DNA from 3 places in the Mitsuokella sp. AF33-22 genome. Region 3 is predicted to be linked to each of the others. Evidence: riboswitches for the same ligand, from Rfam matches in the RefSeq annotation. Region 3 holds a riboswitch; each other region holds the start of a gene.
The links. Region 3 has a riboswitch for thiamine pyrophosphate ahead of thiS (sulfur carrier protein ThiS). Riboswitches for the same ligand answer to the same signal wherever they lie in the genome.
Positions count from the first base shown of each region.

Region 1: it holds a riboswitch for thiamine pyrophosphate, as region 3 does, so the genes downstream of both, DWZ54_RS08595 (hydroxyethylthiazole kinase) here and thiS (sulfur carrier protein ThiS) in region 3, are expected to answer to the same signal.
Region 2: it holds a riboswitch for thiamine pyrophosphate, as region 3 does, so the genes downstream of both, thiC (phosphomethylpyrimidine synthase ThiC) here and thiS (sulfur carrier protein ThiS) in region 3, are expected to answer to the same signal.

Region 1 covers NZ_QRQA01000012.1:27,175-34,625, reverse strand. The annotation lists gene trpB (tryptophan synthase subunit beta) at 1-1,176, shown strand, start outside; gene trpA (tryptophan synthase subunit alpha) at 1,176-1,979, shown strand; gene trpE (anthranilate synthase component I) at 1,995-3,494, shown strand; gene DWZ54_RS08605 (aminodeoxychorismate/anthranilate synthase component II) at 3,475-4,044, shown strand; gene DWZ54_RS08600 (hypothetical protein) at 4,237-5,235, shown strand; TPP riboswitch at 5,247-5,345, shown strand; gene DWZ54_RS08595 (hydroxyethylthiazole kinase) at 5,411-6,238, shown strand; gene DWZ54_RS08590 (MTH1187 family thiamine-binding protein) at 6,267-6,626, shown strand; gene DWZ54_RS08585 (thiamine phosphate synthase) at 6,629-7,318, shown strand.
Region 2 covers NZ_QRQA01000007.1:69,329-76,779, forward strand. The annotation lists gene lon (endopeptidase La) at 1-54, shown strand, start outside; gene yihA (ribosome biogenesis GTP-binding protein YihA/YsxC) at 120-758, shown strand; gene DWZ54_RS05795 (AsnC family transcriptional regulator) at 859-1,317, shown strand; gene DWZ54_RS05800 (Lrp/AsnC family transcriptional regulator) at 1,347-1,835, shown strand; gene DWZ54_RS05805 (pyridoxal phosphate-dependent aminotransferase) at 2,000-3,184, shown strand; gene DWZ54_RS05810 (NAD(P)H-binding protein) at 3,271-3,918, shown strand; partial or broken gene DWZ54_RS05815 (NAD(P)/FAD-dependent oxidoreductase) at 4,019-4,960, shown strand; gene DWZ54_RS05820 (glutaredoxin domain-containing protein) at 5,018-5,248, shown strand; gene DWZ54_RS11915 (Flp family type IVb pilin) at 5,411-6,085, shown strand; TPP riboswitch at 6,177-6,273, shown strand; gene thiC (phosphomethylpyrimidine synthase ThiC) at 6,321-7,451, shown strand, end outside.
Region 3 covers NZ_QRQA01000006.1:129,246-136,696, reverse strand. The annotation lists gene DWZ54_RS05410 (glycosyltransferase family 39 protein) at 1-926, shown strand, start outside; gene DWZ54_RS05405 (glycosyltransferase family 2 protein) at 975-2,006, shown strand; gene DWZ54_RS05400 (GtrA family protein) at 1,996-2,400, shown strand; gene DWZ54_RS05395 (nitrite/sulfite reductase) at 2,585-4,156, shown strand; TPP riboswitch at 4,237-4,367, shown strand; partial or broken gene thiS (sulfur carrier protein ThiS) at 4,374-4,673, shown strand; gene DWZ54_RS05390 (thiazole synthase) at 4,674-5,480, shown strand; gene thiH (2-iminoacetate synthase ThiH) at 5,494-6,747, shown strand; gene DWZ54_RS05380 (thiamine phosphate synthase) at 6,734-7,324, shown strand.

The sequences.
Region 1 (7,451 bases), on a different contig from region 3:
GGCAGATTTGGAGCTTATGGCGGACAGTATGTCCCGGAAATCGTAATGCCGGCCCTCAACGAGCTGGAGGCCGCTTATGCAAAATACAAGGATGATCCGGAGTTCCAAGAGGAATTCAAGAGCTACCTGCGCGAATACGCCGGCCGCCCGACGAATCTTTATTACGCCGAGAAGCTCACGAAGCATTATGGCCGCGCGAAGATTTTCCTCAAGCGTGAGGATCTCCTGCACACGGGCGCGCACAAGATCAACAATGCGCTCGGCCAGGCACTGCTCGCCAAGCGCATGGGCAAGAAGCGCATCGTCGCAGAGACGGGCGCCGGCCAGCATGGCGTCGCTTCGGCCACGGTCGCCGCACTTTTCGGCATGGAGTGCCATGTATTCATGGGCGCGCTCGATGTGGAACGCCAGAAGCTCAATGTCTTCCGCATGAAGTTGCTCGGCGCCAAGGTCATCCCGGTTTCCTCCGGTACAGGAACGCTCAAGGATGCGACGAGTGAGGCTATTCGCTACTGGGCGACGAATATCACGGATACGCATTACATCATCGGTTCTGCCGTCGGCCCGCATCCGTATCCGACGATCGTGCGCGACTTCCAGAAGGTCATTGGCGAGGAGATTCGCGCGCAGATGATGGAGAAGATTGGCGGCCTGCCGAACTACCTCATCGCCTGCGTCGGCGGCGGCAGCAATGCCATTGGCACGTTCTACGACTTCCGCAACGACGCGTCCGTCAAGAAATTCGGTGTCGAGGCCGGCGGCCGCGGCGAAGCGCCGACCGACAATGCCAAGACGCTGTCGGGGGCCGGCGAGCCGGGCATCCTGCACGGTGCCTTCAGTTACCTGCTGCAGGATCCGGACGGCCAGGTCGTCGAGGCATACTCCATCTCGGCAGGCCTGGATTATCCGGGTGTCGGACCGGAACATTCCTATTATAAGGATGCCGGCATCGTCAAGTACGTATCCGTCACGGACCAGGAAGCACTCGATGCGTTCCAGCGCCTCTCGAAGGTCGAGGGCATCATCCCGGCAATGGAGAGTTCGCATGCACTCGCGTATCTCGAGAAGCTGATGCCGACGACGAGCCCGGATGAGACGGTTGTCGTCACGCTCTCGGGCCGCGGCGACAAGGACGTACAGATGGTAGCAAAGGTTCTCGGGGAGGAGATAGAGTAATGAGCACGCGTTTGGATAAAAAAATGGCCGCTCTCAAGGCAGCCGGCAAAAAAGGAATCTTCATCTATATCACGGCTGGCGCACCGGATATCGAAACGACCATTGAGGCTGTGAAGCAGGCGGAGGCCGCCGGCGCCGATGTCATCGAGCTCGGCCTGCCGTTCTCCGATCCGATGGCCGACGGTCCCGTCATCCAGACGGCTTCGGTTGTGGCTCTCAGGAACGGCATGACGCTCAAGAAGGAACTCGAGATTGTCCGCAAGATCCGCACGTTCTCGGATATCCCGCTGATCGGCATGGGTTACATCAACAACATGTACCATTACGGCTTTGAGAAATTCGTCACGGATTTCAAGGCTGCGGGAATGGACGGCGTCATCGTTCCCGATGTGCCGCACGAGGAGTCGGGCGAAATGCGCAGAATCTGCGCGGCGCATGACTTCCATCTGGCTGAGTTCATCACGCCGGGCACGACGGAAGCGCGCATGGCAGAGACATGCAAGGGCGCGACGGGCTTCATCTACTGCGTTTCGAACAACGGCGTCACGGGTGTCAAGAAAATCAATTATTCGACGATCGGCAAGGTCTGTGAGAAGGCCCGCCGGTTTACAGACACGCCGCTGGCTGTCGGCTTCGGCATCGGTTCACCGGAAGCGGCCGTCGAGGCTGCCGCCAAGAGCGATGCCGTGATTGTCGGCAGTGCCGTCGTCAAGCGCCTGCTCGACGGCAAGATGGAGGAAGCCGTGCAGCTCATCCGCGACATGCGTGCGGCACTCGATAAGGCATACGCCCGGAAAGCCTGAAAGGAAGGGGTCATCATGGAGCTGAAACCATCACGGGAGGCGTTCCATAAGCTCGCGGCGGAGACGAATCTCATCGCCGTCACCAAAGAGATCAACATGGATATGGATACGCCAGTATCCGTTTATTACAAGCTTGTCGGCGAAAAGAAGGGCTTTATCCTCGAATCCGTCGATACGACGCATCAGCAGTTCGGCCGCTATTCCTTTATCGGTGCCGAACCGTTTGCCCGGCTGCAGGTCTTTTGCAACAAGCTGATGATCAAGGAGAATGACCTGATGAAGTGCATCGACGGCGCGCCCGTCGACACCATCAAGGCGTACATGAAGAATTTCCGTCCGGCTGTCGAAGATCCGTCGCTGCCGCTCGCCAACGGCGGCATGGTCGGCTATCTCAACTACGATATCGTCGCGACGTTTGACCGCGTGCGCGGCATGGATTTAGGCGAGGAAGAACTTTTGGGGCAGTTCATAATCTGCCGTGTGCTCGTCGTCTACGACGCACTGCGCAACCGCGCCAGGCTCGTCTGCCTGGCCGATGTCGATGGACGCGACATCGACGAAGCGTACGATGCTGTCGCCGCCAAGATCGCATCCCTTGAAGAACGGCTCTCGGCGCCGCTGCCGAAACAGGAGAAAAAAGCGGCTAAACGCCGGGAAAAGGTTGACTTCCTCAAGAAATTCGGCCAGGCCCCCGAGGATTTCCTTGCAGCCATCCGCAAGGCCAAGGAGCATATCTTCGCGGGTGATATCTTCCAGGTTGTGCCGTCGCGCCAGTTCCGCGAGAAGATTACGAAGCCCTGCTTTGACTTCTATCGCCGGCTGCGTCAGGTCAATCCCTCGCCGTACATGTTCTATTTCAATTTCGGCCGCGTGAAGCTCGTCGGCGCTTCGCCGGAGATGCTCGTCAAGGTATCGGGCGATACGGTCTACACGTACCCGATTGCCGGCACGCGCCGTCGCGGCAGGAATCCGCAGGAGGACAAGACGCTCGCGGAGGGCCTGCAGAAGGATGTCAAGGAGTGTGCGGAGCACTCGATGCTCGTCGATCTCGCACGCAACGATATCGGCCGCATCAGCGAGCCGGGCAGCGTGCGCGTGACGAAGCTGCGTCAGGTCGAGTATTTCAGCCATGTCATGCACATGGTGTCGGAGGTCGTCGGCAAGCTCAAGCAGGGGTATACGCCGATGGATGTGCTCAAGGCGACGTTCCCCGCGGGGACGGTCAGCGGCGCGCCGAAGCTGCGCGCCATGGAGATCATCCATGAGCTCGAGCCCGTGCCGCGCAATTCGTATTCGGGTACGGTCGGCTACATGGATTTCTGCGGCAACATGGATATGTGCATCACGCTGCGCACGATGCGCATCGAGAACGACGACACCGCCATCATCCAGTCGGGAGCCGGCATCGTCGCCGACTCCGTTCCTGAAAAGGAATACCAGGAAATCCTGCAGAAATCAAAGGCGTTGTTTGAGGTCGTAGAGGAGGTGGAAAACGATGTTGTTGCTTTTAGATAACTACGACTCCTTTACGTACAACGTTTACCAGCTCCTGTCGGAGCTCGGGGCCGAGGTCGAGGTCATCCGCCACGACAAGACGACAGTGGAGGAGGTTCGGCGTCGCGGCTACGAGGGCATTGTCATCTCGCCGGGGCCCGGCGTGCCGAAGGACGCCGGCATCAGCGAGGATGTGATCCGCGAGCTCGGCGGCGAGGTGCCAATTCTCGGTATCTGCCTTGGCCATCAGGCCATCGGCGAGGTCTTCGGCGGCAAGGTCGTGCGTGCGGGCGAGATTATTCACGGCAAGGTATCGCCGCTGCATCACAACGGCAAGGGGCTCTATGCCGGCCTGCCACAGGATATCGAGGTCGGCCGCTATCATTCACTGATCATCGACCGTGCGACGCTGCCCGACTGCCTCGAAGTCACGAGTGAGCTGCACGATGGCACAATCATGGGCGTGCGCCACAAGGAGATGGACATCGAGGGCATCCAGTTCCATCCGGAATCCATCCTGACGCCGACGGGGAAGACGATGATGCAGAACTTCCTTGCGCATCTTTCCTGAATATCTAAGCACTTTTTTAGCACCTCCTGGAAATCGTTTGGGTTTCTTTTAGAAATCATGTGCAGCAAGCAGGATTTTTGCCCGGTACCGGGGAATAACATAAAGAAACATCCCGTAATGGGGAAGACTATTCCAGCTGCTGCCTGTCTGCATGATGGCCGCTGACTGGAACCGGGAGGAGGAAGATGCCTTATGATGTCCAAGAGAAAGGGGATGGCCGCTGCTTTGCTGGCACTGTCCCTGTGGCTGGCTCCCTATGGGGAAGCCTCGATGGCACCTGCAGCTGCAGAACCCGTGGCAACGGCTGAACCGTCAGCACCGGCAGCAGCGCCTGCCGAAACGGTGGTGCCGCTCGATGCCAGGGCTTCGCTGGATAAGGCTTTCGATCAATTGGCAGAAGTCAAGAACGGGACGTATGATTTGTCGCTGGTGGCGACGACGCCGAAGGGCAGTGCCACGCTTACGAGCGGCATCTCATTTGTATCCGAGCCGTACACGCGCGCAAAGGGGCAGATGGCCATCGGTTTTTCGCTGCCGGGCGCGCCGGAATTTGAGCGCGATCTCGCCTACTACATCCGCGAGTCGGAGCAGGCCACGGCCTTTTACTGCCGTCTCGGTCATGGCGAATGGGAGAAATCCGTGACGAAGCGCCAGCCAATGGACAAGACGGTCAACGAGTTCTGGACGGCGGCTTTCCGCAACGGCTTCATGGATTTTGCGAAGGATGTGCAGTTCGGCGTGAAGGAAGGAGCGGCACAGACGTACCTCGTGACGGTGGATGGCAAGGCCCTCGGCAAGCTTTATCTCGAGAATGAGCACCCGAACCTCGCCAATGCCGACATGCAGAAAACGCTGGAGTCAATCCTTAAGAATGTGCCGGATTTCACGTATACGGTGACCATCGATGAGGAGAAGAACACGCTGACGGATTTCCACGCCAATCTGACGGAGCCCATCCGCAAGGCGGGGCTTATCTATCTGAAGCGCAGCGATATGACGCGCGAGGATAAGGATTCGTACCGCAAGGTTCTCGAAAACAGCACGGTGGAATTGAGCCTCAAGGGCCGTGACTTCAACGAGCTCGAGGATGTGCAGGTCCCCGCTGAGATCCTGGCCAGTGCGCGTGATATCAAGGCCGGCACGGCCAATGCAAACGCCGCGCCTGCCGGCAAGAAGGCAGACGTCAAGTAAAATCGCATATCGATTATTTGCAGGGGGACACCTCGGTGTTGAGAAGGCATGGCCTGACCCTTAGAACCTGTGGAGTCAAGACTCGCGAAGGGAGCAAAGACATTCGGAGCTCGCCGGCAGGCGGGCTCTTTTTGACGCCGGGGCTCCTGGAGAAAGAAAGGCAAGGGTGATAGATATGGAACTGGAAGAAATCAAGCAGGGCGTTCTCCTGGCCGTCCGCAAGGCGAAGGAGACGACGCCGCTCGTGCCATCCATCACGAATTCAGTGACAATCAATTTCGTGGCGAATGCGCAGCTGGCGGCCGGCGGTTCAGCCGCCATGGTCTATCTGCCCGATGAAGGGACGGGCATGGCGGCTCTCGGTAGTGCCATGTACATCAACATGGGGACGCTGCTGCCCATCTACGAGAAGACGCTGCCGCTGACGGCGCACAGCCTGGCTGATCATCATCATCCCTGGGTGCTCGACCCCGTTGGCATCGGACTCGGCGGCATGCGGCGGGATCTTTTGCTTGCGTTCCGCCAGACGCCACCGGCCATCGTGCGCGGCAATGCGTCGGAGATCATTGCGCTCGCGAATCTCTGGCAGCTCGATTCGGGCATGGCGGCTGACGGCGTGCGCGGCGTCGATGCGACGGACAGCGTGCGCGAGGCGAAGCTGGCGGCCGAATCGCTGGCCCGCTTCACAGGCGGTGCCACGGCCGTGTCTGGCCCCCTCGATCTCGTGACGGACGGCACGACAACGGTCATGAGCGAGGGCGGCTCAGAGCTTTTCACGAAGGTCACGGGTGCCGGCTGTTCCCTTGGCGGCGTGGCAGCCGTCTACGCCGCTGTGACCACGCCGTTTTTCGCGGCGCTGGCGGCTGTGCAGGCGTACAATTTCGCCGGGAAGAAAGCCGAACAGCGTGCCGGCGGACCGGGCACTTTCGCCGCTTATTTTCTTGATGAGCTCTATCAGGCGAAGCCCGAGGAGGTCGCGGACAATCCGTTCTATATGATATGAATCGATGACATGAAAAGGGGGCTTTACGATGAATGCGCTGATTGCGGTGGCCATTGCTCCGTGTGGAACCGGTGAGGAAATGTCGTCTTATGTCGGCGAGGTCGTGCAGGTTATTCGGGAATCGGGACTGCCGAACCGCACCAATTCGATGTTCACGGAAATTGAAGGCGAATGGGATGAGGTGATGGCCGTGGTGAAGAAGGCCACGATGGTGCTGGCCGACCGCGGTATCCGCACGGAGGTGGTCCTGAAGGCGGACATCCGTCCGGGTTATCGGGATATGATGCATGGCAAGCTGGAACGCATGGAGAAAAAGATTGCCATGGCAAAGACGAACCAGGCAAATCAGGTGAATCAGGAAAATCAGGAAGGAAGCGATGCGAAGTGAATATGCGTGAACGACTCGATATCTCTGCGTATTTTGTCGTGGGGCCGGAGAACACACTCGGGCGGCCGGTGCCAGAGGTTATCCGCGCGGCGGTCAGCCACGGCTTTACGTGCCTGCAGCTGCGTTCCAAGACGGCATCGGCAAGGGAGCTCATAAAGCTGTGTGGCGAGACGGCTTGCGTGCTGCAGGAGCTCCACAAGGAGGACGCGGTGGCCTTGCTTGTCGATGATCGTCTCGATGTCGTGCTGGCCGCACGTGAGCAGGGCATCAAGGTGGATGGCATCCATGTGGGGCAGAGCGATGTGCCCGTGAGTGTCTGCCGCAAGTATCTTGGCGAGCGTGCGGTCATCGGCCTCTCCGCCCGCACGAATGAGCTTCTCGATTACGTCCGCCATGCCGATACATCCGATATCGATTATTTTGGCGCGGGGCCGCTGCACGAGACGCCGACGAAGCGCGACTGCGGCCGCGGGGCCGATGGGCGCGTGATCACGCGGAGCTTTGAAGAGCTCACGGAGCTTCACCGCATCAGCCCGGTGCCCGTCGTCGTGGGCGGCGGCGTCAAGGCCTGCGATCTGCCTGCACTCAAGGCGACAGGCGTCGAAGGTTTCTTCGTGGTCAGCGCCGTGGCGGGAGCTGAAAATCCCGGCCGGGCAGCGGAAGAGATGGTGTCCATCTGGCGAAAATCCTGAGCTTTTTGCCTGTGAATTGCCCTCCAAAAAAATTTTGAAAAAATAAGTCAAAAAGTCGAAAAAGTATTTGACTTTTTGACTTATTGCGCTATAATAAGATTCAGGAACGGACGAAAGCCGCTCCGCAAGAATC
Region 2 (7,451 bases), on a different contig from region 3:
CATATGGACGAGGTGCTGAAGACGGCGCTCTGTCCGGAAGAAGCAAAGAAGTAAAGAAGTGAAGAGAGCCTTCTCCGCCGCTGCGGAGAGGGCTTTTTAGAGGAAAGGAAGTGACAGATATGGAAAAGGAATCTGCCAAGGAATCCGTCATCATCACGCAGGGCAAGTATGTGGCCTCTGCCGTCAAGAAGGAGCAGTATCCTGAAAAGGAACTGCCGGAAATCGTCTTCATCGGTCGTTCGAACGTCGGCAAATCCTCGCTCATCAACTCGCTGACGCGCGTGCGGGGGCTCGCACGCGTCTCGGGACAGCCGGGCAAGACGCAGACCATCAATTTCTTTGAGCTGACGGCCAAGCTCGATGGGGAGGAGGAGCGCAAGGCTTTCTATCTCGTCGACCTGCCGGGTTACGGCTACGCCAAGACGGGCAAGGAACGTCGCAAGATCTGGGCGAAATTCATCAATGAATACCTGCTGACCTCGCCGCGCCTGCAGTTTGTCTGCCAGCTCATCGATATCCGCCACGATCCGATGGCTTCCGATATCGAGATGTTTGAGTGGCTCGTCGCGCACAACATCCCCGTGCTCATCGTGGCGACCAAGGCCGACAAGATCGGCAAGAACGCACGTCAGAAGCAGATCGCGGCCATTCGCCGGACACTTGGCGTCAAGGAGCTCTCCATCCTGCCGTATTCTTCCCTGAAAAATGAAGGGCGTTCAGATTTACTTGACGTTATACGCGATGTTCTGGTACAATAAAGGTACAAAATTGTGAATGCGGTTCAGTTTTCGAGCAGGAGAACGGGCCGCATCGTCGTGTATCCTGTACCGAGCAGGAGTATCAAGGGAGAGAAGCGTCATGACAGAGCTGACGTCATTTGACAAAGCATTACTCAATCAGCTGCAGGGGAATCTGCCCGTCTGCAGCCGTCCCTTCGCGGCCCTGGCGGAAAAGCTGGGCACGGAGGAACAGGTCGTCATCGAGCGGCTGAACCATTTAAAGAAGGAAGGGTATCTGCGCCGCATCGGCACCTTCTTCAATTCCAATCAGCTGGGCTACAAGGGGACGCTCGTCGCCCTGCGCGTCGATCCGTCCTGCATGGAGGCGGTGGCTGAGGCCATCAACCGTTACCCCGGCGCCACGCATAATTACGAGCGCGAGGGCCGCTACAACCTCTGGTTCACGCTCCTGACGCCGGGCATGGACCGCGAGCAGAGGATCCTGTCGGAAGTCCGGGCCCTGCCCGGTGTTCACGGCATGCTGAACCTCAAGGCCAACAAGAAGTACAAGATCAATGTCCAGTTCAAGCTGGCTTGATGCAGACGAGGAAGGAATCGGGTCAAATCATGGCAGAAGATGTTGCAATGACAGAATTGGACAAGCAGATTGTCCGTGCCCTGCAGGGGGAGTTCCCGCTCGTGGCGGAACCCTACAAGGCGCTGGCCGACTCCATCGGCATCTCCGAGGAGCTTTTCCTCGAGCGCATCAGGGTGCTCGAGGCGGAACACAAGATCCGCAAGATGGGCGCTGTCCTGCGTCACCGCGAGGTCGGCTTTGCGTCAAATGTCCTCGTGGCCTGGCAGGTCGAGCCGCCTGAACGCCTCGATGAGGTCGCGGCAAAGATGGCGAAGAGCCCGTCCGTATCCCATTGCTACGACCGCAATACGGCGCCGGACTGGCCCTACAACCTCTACACGATGGTCCATGGCCACAGCCGCGAGGAATGTGAAGCCATCGTCAAGCGCCTGTCGGAAGAAACGGGCGTGACGAAGCGTGCGATGCTCTACTCCAAGAAGGAGTGGAAGAAGACTTCGATGCGTTATTTTACGGATTAATGCTCTCATAACCATATGCTTTACTCTTTTATACGGGAATGCTGCCGGTCATCGGCACATTCTCCTTTTTTTTATGACAACGATGTGTTAAAATGTAAAATATGTTCTGACTGAAAAGAGCAATGTCTATCATGAATTGGAATACGCATAAAGGTGGTAATATTATGGTATCGGAAAAGATGTATGAACTGGGGACGAAGAAATCGACCATCCGTACAATCTTTGAATTCGGCCGCAAGCGGGCTGCTGAGGTCGGCGAGGAGAATATCTTTGACTTCAGTCTGGGCAATCCGAATGTGCCAACGCCGGAATACGTCAAGGAGGCGGCCATCGACATTCTGACGAACATGCCGCCGGAGGCCGTGCACGGATACACGATCGCACCGGGCAACCCGCAGGCTCGGGAAGCGCTGGCCAAGAGCATCAACGAGCGTTTCGGCACGAAGTTCGACGGGCACAATCTCTTCCTGACGGCCGGCGCGGCAGCGGCCATCACAATCTGCTTCAAGGCTCTTTGCGAGGAAGGCGACGAATTCATCACGTTTGCGCCGTTCTTCCCGGAATACCGCTGTTTCGTGGAATCCGTGGGCGGCAAGCTTGTCGTTGTGCCGGCGAAGGTCGATGACTTCCAGATTCGCTTCGATGAATTCGAAAAGCGCCTGACGCCGCACACGAAGGCCGTCATCGTCAATTCGCCGAACAACCCAAGCGGTGCCGTTTACTCCGAGGCGACGATTCAGCGCCTGTCTGAGATTCTCGCAGCCAAAGAGCAGGAATACGGTCATCCGATTTTCATCATCTCCGATGAACCGTACCGCGAGATTGCCTATGAGGGCTATACGGTGCCGTACATCCCGAAGTATTACAAGAATACGCTCGTCTGCTATTCGTACAGCAAGTCGTTCTCGCTGCCGGGTGAACGCATCGGCTACATCGTTGTGCCGGACGAGGTTGCCGATTTCGGCGCCGTCTACGGTGCCATCGCCGGTGCCGCCCGCGTGCTGACGCACGTCAATGCGCCGTCACTCTGGCAGCTCGTCGTTGCACGCTGCGCCGGCCAGCCGTCGGATATCTCGACGTACGTCAAGAATGGCCAACTGCTCTATCAGGGCCTCATCGATGCCGGTTTTACGTGCGTGAAGCCGCAGGGTGCCTTCTACCTGTTCCCGAAGGCCCTCGAAGAGGATGATTACGCCTTCTGTGAGCGCGCGAAAAAATATGACCTCCTACTCGTGCCGGGCACGGACTTCGGCTGCCCCGGCTATTTCCGCGCGGCATACTGCATCAAGACTTCAACGATCGAGCGTTCGCTGCCGCTCTTCAAGAAGCTGGCCGCTGAATACCGCTGATGGCGGCTGCGATACCCAGATAACCATTGGACATATGAAAAAGCCGGCACGCCCCTGTGCCGGCTTTTTATGAGGAGAATCGATAGATGAAAGCAGTCATTGTCGGCGCGACCGGCGCCGTAGGCAGGGACCTTCTGGATCTCCTGCTCCGGGACAAACGTTACGATGAGGTGCGCACCTTTACGCGCCGTGAAGTACGGGCGGAAGACCCCGCCCACAAGCTCCGTTCCTACGTGGTGGATTTTGAGAAGCCTGAAGGCTGGCAGGACCTCGTCAAAGGCGACGTCATCTTCTCGGCGCTCGGCACCTCGCGCAAGCAGGCGGGCTCGACGGCAGCGCAGCGCCATGTGGACTACGACTACCAGATGATGTTCGCGCGTTTTGCCAAAAAATACGGCATCGCACATATGGTGCTCGTCTCTTCGGTCGGCGCGGACCCGTCCTCGCGCTTCTTCTACCTGCGGCTCAAGGGCGAAGTGGAACGCGATATGGAGGCCCTGGGATTTTCGGCGCTCACGATCATCGAGCCGCCGTCGCTCATCCGCAAGCATGCCAAGCGGCTCATGGAGACGGTTTCCGTCAAGGCCATCCAGGTCCTGAATGCCATTGGCCTCGTGAAGAACATGGCGCCCATCTCGACGAAAGTCGTCGCTTCGTGCATGGCCAATGTTGGCGCCGAAGAGAAACAGGGCGTGCAGCGCATCACCGGGCAGGAAATTCGCTCCTTTGCCTGATTCCATTTTGATTTTTTGACCACTTTGTGACCGAGTAACGGAGACAAAGTGGTCTTTCTGATACAATGAAGTCAACAAAGCAAGGAACGCGACAGCGGGAGGGATTGAAATGGCAAAGGAAACGGTAGCAAAAGACGTAGTAATCATCGGTGCGGGCATGGCCGGGCTGACGGCGGCGCTCTACGCAGGCCGCTCGAATCTCAGCACGATCGTGCTCGAGAATGAGCTTGTGGGCGGGCAGATCGCCAATGCCGCAGGCATTGAGAACTATCCGGGCTTCATGAGCGTCAAGGGCGGTGACCTCATGGCGACGGTACAGGCACAGGCCGAGGCCGTCGGCGTTGTGGTCGATGAATTTGACCTCGTGAAGCGCGTGGATCTCACGGCCGTCCCCAAGATCGTCGAGACGGAAGAACATATCTACGAGACCAAAACGGTCATCCTGGCCACGGGCATGAAGCGCCGCAAGATGCCGCTGCCGGAGGCTGCACGCTATGAGGATCGCGGCATCCATTACTGCGAACTCTGCGACGGCCATATGTATCAGGACAAGGTGATCGTCGTCATGGGTGGCGGCAATGCAGCCGTCGACGCGGCCAACTACCTGACGCGCTATGCGAAGAAGCTCTATCTCATCCACCGCTCGGATCTCCGGGCTGATGAAGTGTCCCAGAAACGCCTTTATGCCAATCCTGCCGTCACGGTCATGCTGCAGACGGAAATCACGGCGCTTGCCGGTGAGAACCGCCTCGAGGCCATTCAGGTCCTGCACAAAGATACGGGCAAGAGCGAGGAACTGCCGGCCGATGCGATTTTTGTCAACATCGGCGTCGTGCCGAATACCGAACTCTTCCGCGGGCAGATTCGCCTGACGGAGAGCGGCCGCATCCCTGCCGGCGAGGACTGCCGCACGGAAATCCCGGGCGTCTTCGCTGCCGGCGATGTGCGCGAGAAGGAAATCCGCCAGCTCACAACGGCCGCAGCCGACGGCACGACAGCTGCCCTGCTGGCCGAACGCTACATTCGTCAGCTTGAGGACTGAGCCGTTTCCCGTCCCTCCATGTAAAACGATTTGATTTCTGATAAGGAGTGTTCTCTTATGGTAAAAGTTTATTCGATCACGACCTGCCCCTGGTGCGATAAGGTCAAGAAATATCTCAAATCCCGTCATGTGGAGTTTGAGGAGCACAACATCGAGCTCAGCGACAAGGACCGCGATGAATGCTACAAGATCTCCGGCGACCTCGTCGTGCCGGTCACGACCGTCAACGGCAAGGATTTCGTCGTGAGCTTTGATAAAGCCAAGCTCGATGCCCTGCTCGGACTCTGATACCATATCTCTTCCTGTCACCGGCTGCTCGTCAGCCGGTTTTTCTGATGCTCAAAATTTTCAGTGCAAAAGATGTTCGGATACCGTATAATGGATAGAGCGTTACGAAAGCGAAAACATTTGCTCCATGGCAAGATGAGCAAGACGATAGAGGTAGAGGATATGAGCAGGATTTTCAGGGGACTTGGCAGGAAGCTCCGGGACCAGGCGGCTCAGGGCATTGTCGAGTATGCGCTGATACTGGCCTTCGTGGTCGGCGTGGCCGCGGCAATCTTTGCCAACGGCGGCCTGGCGGATGCCATTGGGGAGGCGTACTTCCAGGTATCGGAAGTCATCAGCAATGCAATCAATGGCTCCAACGAAGCCAAACAGCAGCGCATCCAGGACCGCTTGGACAAGGCTTTGCGCGAAGCCATCAAGAATGGCAATATCGTGATGGACTCAGGGGCATGGATTGAGATTGATGTTCAGCAAGACAAAAATAAAAAGGGGAATTATGTCGATGGCGGTTCAAGCGCAGCATCTCCAGGAAAGTCGTCTTCGGTAAAGGTCAAAGGGAAGGATTATATGGCTGCAGGCGGATTTGAAGGCCTCTGGCAGTCAACTTCACTCAAGATGTACGAAATGAACATCGAGCAGGAAAGCGGCTGGGCCGGTGTCCGTATCGTATCGAACGGCAATGGTTCCTATACATCGTATTATTATCGTGGCGATGCTTCTACGGTTCAAAATCAAAAGCAGAGCGGTATAGATTATACCAATACCAGCAGCATGAATACAGGCAACCGAATGGATGGTACACCCTTGAAGGTGTGGGAGGATACCTGGACGAAATAAACTCCTGTTTATCCGCAACATAATGATAACAGGAAGTGCTTGCTATTTTTTCACCCTTTTGCTACAATAAACAAGAACAAACACAATATGACGATTTCACTAGGGGAGCCGCTTGCGGCTGAGAGGATTTTCCGACCCTTGGAACCTGTTGGGGTAATACCTGCGTAGGGAAGTGACAAAAGCAAATTTTGCCGTCCGGTACGCCGGGCGGCTTTTATTTTTAGGAGGAATAGCCATGTCGACACAAATGCAGCAGGCCCGTGAAGGCCGCATCACCGATGCCATGAAGATCGTGGCCGAGGAAGAGAAGATTCCGGTGGAAACCATCCGCGAACGCGTGGCCAACGGCACGATTGCCATCTGCGCCAACATCAACCACAAGAACCTGCGCCCGCGCGGCGTCGGCGAGGGCCTGCGCGTCAAGGTCAACGCCAATATCGGCACGTCGAGCACCTTCCCGGACATCGAGCCGGAACTCGAGAAGCTTGACGAAGCCGTACGCTGCGGCGCCGATGCCGTCATGGACCTCTCGACGGGCAACAACATCGACCTTTCGCGCCAGCGCATCATCGAGCATTCACCCATCATGGTCGGCACCGTGCCGCTCTATCAGGCAACGGTGCGCTCCATCCGTGAACACGGCGCCGTTGTCGAGATGACGGATGACGACATCCTCGAGACGATCGAGCAGCAGGCCAAGGACGGCGCGGACTTCATGACGCTCCACTGCGGCGTCACGCGCAGCGCCATCGAGCGCATGCGCCGCCAGGGCCGCATCATGGACATCGTGAGCCGCGGCGGCTCCTTCATCGCCGGCTGGATGCTCCACAACGAGATGGAGAACCCGCTCTACGAGCATTACGACGATATCCTCGACATCTGCGAGAAATACGATGTGACTATCAGCCTAGGCGACGGCATGCGTCCGGGCTGCACGGCCGATGCTACGGACCGCGGCCAGCTCACGGAGCTCATCACGCTCGGCGAGCTCGTCGACCGCGCCTGGAAGCGCGGCGTCCAGGTCATGGTCGAGGGGCCGGGCCATGTTCCCTACGACCAGATTGAGGCGAACATGAAGCTGGAGAAACGCCTCTGCCGTCATGCGCCGTTCTACGTCCTCGGCCCCCTCGTCACGGATATTGCGCCGGGCTACGACCACATCACCGCAGCCATCGGCGGCACGCTCGCAGCCGTTTCGGGCGCGGATTTCCTCTGCTATGTGACGCCGGCGGAGCATCTGGCCCTGCCGACGATTGAGGATGTCCATGCTGGCGTCATCACGACGCGCATCGCCGCACATGCTGCTGACCTCGTGCGCGGCGTGCCCGGTGCGCGTGAATGGGACCGCGAGATGGCAAAGGCCCGC
Region 3 (7,451 bases):
CGGGCTTCATCATGCTCGTCTTCCTGTGCCTGCGCAGAAAGCCCCGCGAGCTGCTGCACCTCGGCTGGCTGCCGGGCCTTGCCGTCTTCCTCGTCGTGGGCGGCAGCTGGTATTATCTGATGTACCGCCTGCACGGCATGGAATTCATCACGAACTTCTTCGGCGTGCAAAATTTCCTGCGCGCGACCGTCTCGGAGCACGCGCGCGACGACGTCTGGTTCTACTACATCGTCATCTTCCTGCTGGGCTTCTGCCCGTGGTCATTCCTCGTGCTCTGGCGCGTCAAGAAGACGTGGCGCGATCTTTATGCGCGGCGCTGGAGCGAGCATGCCGTATTCCTCCTGACCTGGGCCGTGATCATCCACCTCTTCTTCCAGTGCATGGCGACGAAATACGTGACGTACACCCTGCCGGCGTTCCTGCCGATGGCCATCCTCGCCGCGCGGCTCCTCAAGGAGCGCACCGTGCTCGTCAAACGGCTCGCGGCCGCCTGTTGGTGCCTCTACCTCGTGCTGACGTTCGCCGTGGCCGTGCCGCTCTGCGGTCAGCAGTCGGGGCGCGCGATCGCCGCAAGTTTAAGGAATCTTAATGTGGATGATGCCCTCGTCGTTAACTGCGGCGACTACAATGTAGAGCGTATCCGGTACAGGACCTCGACGGTTTTCTACTACGGCGGCAATATCCCCGAGCTCATCCACCGTGCCGACATGGAGCGCGTGAAGCCTTCGGGACTCAGCTGGAATGCCAAGAATGTCATGCCATTCCTTGCCTATGAGGACCTGCCGGCGGGGGTGCCGTTCTTCGTGCTCTGTGAGGTGCCGCGCGAGGCCTACCTCAAGGAGCAGCTGCCGCAGGGGACATTTGAGACGGTCGGCGAGGAAAACGGCATGCTCATCATCAAAGTGGTCCTGCCGCCCGCGAAATGACGCGGGAACCGCGAAGAACAGGACCTGAGGGAAAGGAAGCCAGTCATCATGTCAGCCATTAACGAAACACCGAAGCACACGCTCTCAATCGTCGTGCCCGTCTATAATGAAGAAGCCAATCTGCGCCATTTCTATGAGGCCGTCTGCCACGAGATGGCAAAGCTGCCGGACTACGCCTGGGAGCTCATCTTTGTCGACGATGGCTCGGCCGATAAGAGCCGCGCCATCCTGCACGAGCTCGAGCAGAAGGACTGCCGCGTCCAGCCGATGCTGCTCGCGCGCAATTCGGGCCATCAGCTCGCGCTGACGTGCGGCCTCGACCACGCGGACGGCGATGTCGTCATCACGATGGACGGCGACATGCAGCATCCGCCCGAGATGATCCCGGCCCTGCTCCGCGACTGGGAGGACGGGTATGAGGTCGTGCAGACCATCCGCGAGGCAACGGAGGACGCTTCGTGGCTCAAGCGCACGACGTCGGCTTCGTATTACAAATTCCTCAACATCATCTCGGAGGTGCCCGTGCAGCCGGGCGGCTCGGATTTTCGCCTGATGGACCACAAGGTCGTCGTCGCGTTCCGCCGCTACCGCGAGCACGCGCGCTTCATCCGCGGCCTCGTGGGCTCGATGGGCTTCCGCCAGAAGCAGGTGCATTTCACGGCGCCGCCGCGCTACGCGGGCGTCTCGAAGTTCTCGCCGCGCAAGATGTGGCGGCTCGCGGTCGACGGCGTCTTCACGTGCTCGACGTTCCCGCTGCGCATCGGGCTCTACGTCGGCTTCTTCAGCATGATGGTCAGCGTCGTCCTGTTCCTGCACGTGCTGTTTGAGACATTCGTGCGCGAGGATACCGTGGCGGGCTGGCCGACGATCATCGCGTGCGTCGCGTTCTTCGGCGGGCTGCAGCTCATGATCCTCGGCATCATCGGCGAGTATCTCGGCCGCACGTACGAGGAGACGAAGCGCCGTCCGCTCTATCTCCTCGAGCGCGGCAAGCCGGCGGACTGCGGGGAGGCGGCTCCCGCGGGCTTTGCCCCGCCGGCAGGTGCAGCGAAGGGACAGGTGAACGGCCATGCAGTTTGACCTCGGGACGCTCAAGCGCCACTTCCTCTCGCGCGAGTTCCTGCTCTTCCTCGTCGTCGGCTGCATCAACACGTTCCTCTGCAGCTTCCTCGCGGAGCTCCTGACGCCGCTTTTCGGCAACGCGAACATCGCGTTCAACGCGGGCTACCTCCTGAGCAACATCAACGCCTACATCCTCAACGGCTGGCTCGTCTTCCCAACGCATCTGACGCTTGCGCGCTACGTCAAGTTCTTCCTGTCGTACGTGCCGAACTACATCATCCAGAACATCATCGTGTTCGTCTTCTACAACTGGCTCGGGCTGCCGTCGCTCGTGAGCTTCCTCATCGCGGCCGTGCTCGGCGTGCCCATCACGTTCCTGTTCGTCAAAATCTTCGCATTCGGCCGCCGCTGAGGCACGGTCTGGCAAATTCATAGTGAAATTATAGGAATAATAGGATTGACAGTTTGGCCTTCGTATGGTATCGTAATGGTATTCATAGCGAACTGACCAAAGAATGGAGGTTCCTGTGCACCGTTTGTGTGCCGGGACCTCCATTTTTTTGCATGGAAAACCAGATGAACAGGAGAGATTGAAGATGACAGCAGTGACAAGCAACCGCAATGAGCAGTGGAAACAGGAAAAGGACGGCCTCGACATCCTCGGGGAGATCGAGGCGCTTTCCGGCAAAGCGTTCTCGGAGCTCGACCCCGGCGACGTCGAGCGGCTCAAATGGGCCGGCATCTACGCGCAGCGGCCGCGCGACGGCCATTTCCTCGTGCGCGTCAAGCTGCCGTCGGGCACGCTCTCGGCCGCGCAGGCCGAGGTGCTCGCGGATCTCGCGCACGCGTACGGCAGGGATGAGGTGCAGATCACGATCCGCCAGGCCGTGCAGATCCACAACATCACGCTGCGCGATGCCGTCGTCATCCGCCGCGCCCTTGCGGAGGCTGGCCTGAGCTCCGTCGAGGCCTGCGGCGATGTGCCGCGCACGATCTTCGGCAATCCGCTCATGGGCGTCGATCCCGAGGAGCTTCTCGACACGACGCCGCTCGTCGAGGAGACGTACCGCTTCTTCCTCGGCAACCGCGACTTCTCGAACCTGCCGCGCAAGTTCAAGGTGTCGATCTCGGCAAATCCGCACGACGCCGGCTTCGCGCGCATCAACGACCTCGCGTTCGTGCCGGCCCGGCGCGCGGGCGAGACGGGCTTTCACGCCTACGTGGGCGGCGGCCTCTCGGCGGAGCCGTACCTCGCGCAGAAGCTGCCGTTCTTCATCCGCCCCGAAGAGGTGCTGCCGGTCGCCAAGGCCGTGGCGACGCTCTTTCGCGACGAAGGATACCGCGAGAAGCGCAATCACTGCCGCTTGAAATACCTCGTCGCGGATCTTGGCATCTGCGCCGTGGCTGCGAAGATCACGGCCCAGACGGGAGCACTCGAAGCTGGCGGCGAGGAAATCACGGCGCCGTGGCAGTACGGCCGCTTCTACGGCGTCCACGCACAGAAGCAGCCGGGGCTCTCGTATGTCGGCGTGCATCTCGCCAAGGGCCACATCGAGGCCGCGGACCTGCGCGTCTTTGCGGGGCTTGCGAGGACCTACGGCACGGGCCGCCTGCGCACGACGAATTCGCAGAACCTCATCCTGCTCGACATCCCCGCTGAGCGCCTCGACGCATTGCTTGCCGAGGAGCTTTTCGCGCGCTATCCGCTGCAGCCGGGTCTCTTCTCGGGCTACGCGTCATCGTGCACGGGCAATGCCTACTGCAATTTCGCGCCGATTGAGACGAAGGACCGCCTGCAGCAGCTGACGCAGGCGCTCGATGCGGCGTTCCCCGCGGCCGACGTGCCCGTGCGCATCAATCTGACGGGCTGCTTCCATTCGTGCGCGCAGCCGCAGATCGCGGACATCGGCCTGACGGGCGGCCGCGCGAAGGTCGACGGCGAGGTGACGCCCGTCTACACCGTGCAGGTGGGCGGTTCGCTCGGCCCCGATGCGGCCTACGCTCAGCCGCTTATGGGCCGCGTGGCAGATGCGAAGCTCTTCGCGGCACTTTGCGCACTCGTCGCGCATTACTTCGCCGTGCGCGGGGCAGGCGAGGCCTTCCACGAGACGGTGCGCCGTACGCCGCTCGCGGACTGGCAGGCCGTCCTTGCGCCCTATCTCGTGTAAAGCAGGCGTTTTTTCGCGGAAACGGTTGTAATTCTGTATCGTTTCGTCTATAATAGAAAGCGTTTTAAGGATTTTACAATTCCATAGACACGGGGAGCTTGCCCGGCGGCCGCAGCGCGCGGCGTCAAAGCAGGCTGAGAGGGAGTTCGTGACTCCGACCCGGGAACCTGATTTGGATAATGCCAACGTAGGGATGCGCAGGAAATGCGATTGAGCGATGTTTCTGCATGTACAGGGAGACGACCAGAGTCAGGTTGCCTCCCTTTTTGTCTGGGCTGGTGGCGTTTTGAGCATGCCGGGACGTTGGGGAGCTGTGATTTTCGGAGGAGGATGCAAGATGGTACGAATCAATGGCGAGCCGCAGGCGAAAGAGGGCCTGAGCGTGGCGGATTATCTGGCGGAGGCCGGCTACGACCGGCGGGCCGTGGCCGTGGAGCACAACGGCGTGATCCTCGCGCGCGAGGCCTACGATACGACGGTGCTCAGCGATGGGGATGAGGTCGAGGTCGTCTGCTTCATGGGCGGCGGCTCGGGGGCAAGCGAAGAGGAGGCAAACGAGAACGATGCGCTCGTCATCGGCGGCCACACATTTCACTCGCGCTTCATCCTGGGCTCGGGCAAGTACTCCCTGAAGCTCATCCAGGCGGCGGTCGAATATGCCGGCGCCGAGCTCATCACGGTGGCCGTGCGCCGCGCCAACACGAAGGAGAAGGAAAACATCCTCGACTACGTGCCAAAGGGAATCACGCTCCTGCCGAACACGTCGGGCGCGCGTACGGCAGACGAGGCTGTGCGCATCTCACACCTTGCGCGGGCGCTCGGCTGCGGCGATTTCGTGAAGATCGAGATCATGCGCGACTCCAAGTATCTGCTGCCGGACAACAACGAGACGATCAAGGCCACGGAAATCCTCGCGAAGGAAGGCTTCATCGTCATGCCCTACATGTACCCCGACCTCAACGCCGCGCGCGACCTCGTCTCGGCCGGTGCAGCCGCCGTCATGCCGCTTGCGGCGCCCATCGGCTCGAACCGGGGACTCGCGACGAAAGAATTCATCCAGATCCTCATCGATGAGATCGACCTGCCGATCATCGTCGACGCTGGCATCGGCGCGCCGTCACAGGCCTGCGAGGCCATGGAGATGGGCGCGGCGGCCATCATGGCCAACACGGCGCTCGCGACGGCCGGCAATGTGCCGCTCATGGCCTCGGCCTTTGGCGACGCCATCCGGGCGGGCCGCAAGGCGTACCTTGCGGGGCTCGGGCGCGTGCTGAGCCGCGGCGCCGAGGCTTCCGACCCGCTGACGGGTTTCCTGCGCAATTGAGGAGGTGGCAGTCATGAAAGAGAATCAGTTCCTCGTGGATTCCAGCCGCCTGAGCGAGGCGGCACTCGCCAAGAAACATCGCCTTGAGCACGATCCCTCGTGCCGCACGGACCCCATGGCCTATCTGCCGGATATGGAAGAGATCCGCTCCGATGTGCGCGAGAAGGTCATCGCGGCCATGAACGCCTACGATCCCGATGCCTACACGATCCAGGACGTCCGCCGCGCGCTCGACCACCGCATCTGCAGCGTCGAGGATTTCAAGGCCCTGCTGTCGCCTGCCGCGCAGCCCCTGCTCGAGGAGATGGCAAGGCGTGCGCGGCTCGAAACGAGCCGCCATTTCGGCAACACGGTCTATCTCTTCACGCCGCTCTACATCGCCAATTACTGCGAGAATTACTGCGTCTACTGCGGCTTTAACTGCTACAACGACATCCAGCGCCTGCAGCTGACGCCAGAGGAGATCGAGCATGAGATGCAGGTCATCGCCAGGAGCGGCATGGAAGAGATCCTGCTGCTCACGGGCGAGAGCAAGACGAAGAGCAGCGTCGCCTACATCGGCGAGGCCTGCAAACTCGCGCGCAAGTACTTCCGCAACGTCGGCCTCGAGGTCTACCCGATGAACGTCAGGGACTACAAGTACCTGCACGAATGCGGCGCCGACTACGTGACGGTCTTCCAGGAGACGTACGACCTCAAGAAATACGAGACGCTGCACCTCATGGGCCACAAGCGCGTCTGGCCGTACCGCTTCGAGGCGCAGGAGCGCGCGCTCATGGCCGGCATGCGCGGCGTCGGCTTCTCAGCGCTCCTCGGCCTTGCGGATTTCCGCAAGGATGCGCTCGCGACGGCGCTGCACGTCTGGTACCTGCAGCGCAAGTATCCGCAGGCGGAATTCTCGCTGTCGTGTCCGCGCCTGCGTCCCATCATCAACAACGAGAAGATCAACCCGCTCGACGTCGGCGAGCGCCAGCTCTGTCAGATCATCTGCGCCTACCGCATCTTCCTGCCGTACGTCGGCATCACCGTCTCGTCGCGCGAGAGCGCGGCCTTCCGCAACGGCATCGCGAAGATCGCGGCGACGAAGATATCGGCGGGCGTCTCGACGGGCATCGGCGACCACGAGGAGAAATACACGGGGAAGGAGACGGAGGAGAAGGGCGACGCGCAGTTTGAGATCTGCGATTCCCGCAGCCTCGGCAGCATGTACCACGACATGGCCGCCGAGGGCCTGCAGCCCGTCCTCAACGACTATGTCTATCTCTGATATCATCTGCGTGACGAACCGCCACGTGTTTGCCCGTGAAGAGGACTTCCTCGCGCGCCTGGCCGCAATCGCTGCTCACCAGCCGCGGGCCATCGTGCTGCGCGAGAAGGACCTCACGGAAGAAGCCTACGAAACGCTCGCGCAAAAGGTCCTTCCTCTCTGCAAAGAGGCGGGTGTCCCCGGCATCGTGCACGGCTTCCCTGAAGTGGCCAGGCGCCAGGGGGCTGCGGGTGTGCATCTGCCGCTGCCGCGCCTTCGCCGCCTCGCCCCCGCAGAGCGCTCCTCCCTGGCGTCTTTCATGGAGCTCGGCACCTCGTGCCACAGCGTCGCGGACGCGCAGGAGGCTGTGCGCCTCGGCTGCACGTATATCTTTGCCGGCCACATCTTTGCGACTTCGTGCAAGCCGGGCCTGCCGCCGCGCGGGCTCGACTTCCTGCAGGCGGTCACCGCCGCCGTGCCGCTTCCCGTCTACGCCATCGGCGGCCTGACGCCCGCGCGCGTGCCGCTCGTGCGCGCAGCCGGGGCCAAAGGAGCCTGTGCGATGGGCAGCCTGATGCAGGGGAGCCTCTGGCTCTGATGCACCCTGCGCGTGTGTAATACTGTATACATAAAAAGAGGGGTTGACGCCGGCAGGGCCGGAAGCTATAATAGACACATCAGCAAGAGAACAAGAGGCAATGGAGCCCCGCGAGAAACCTAGGTAC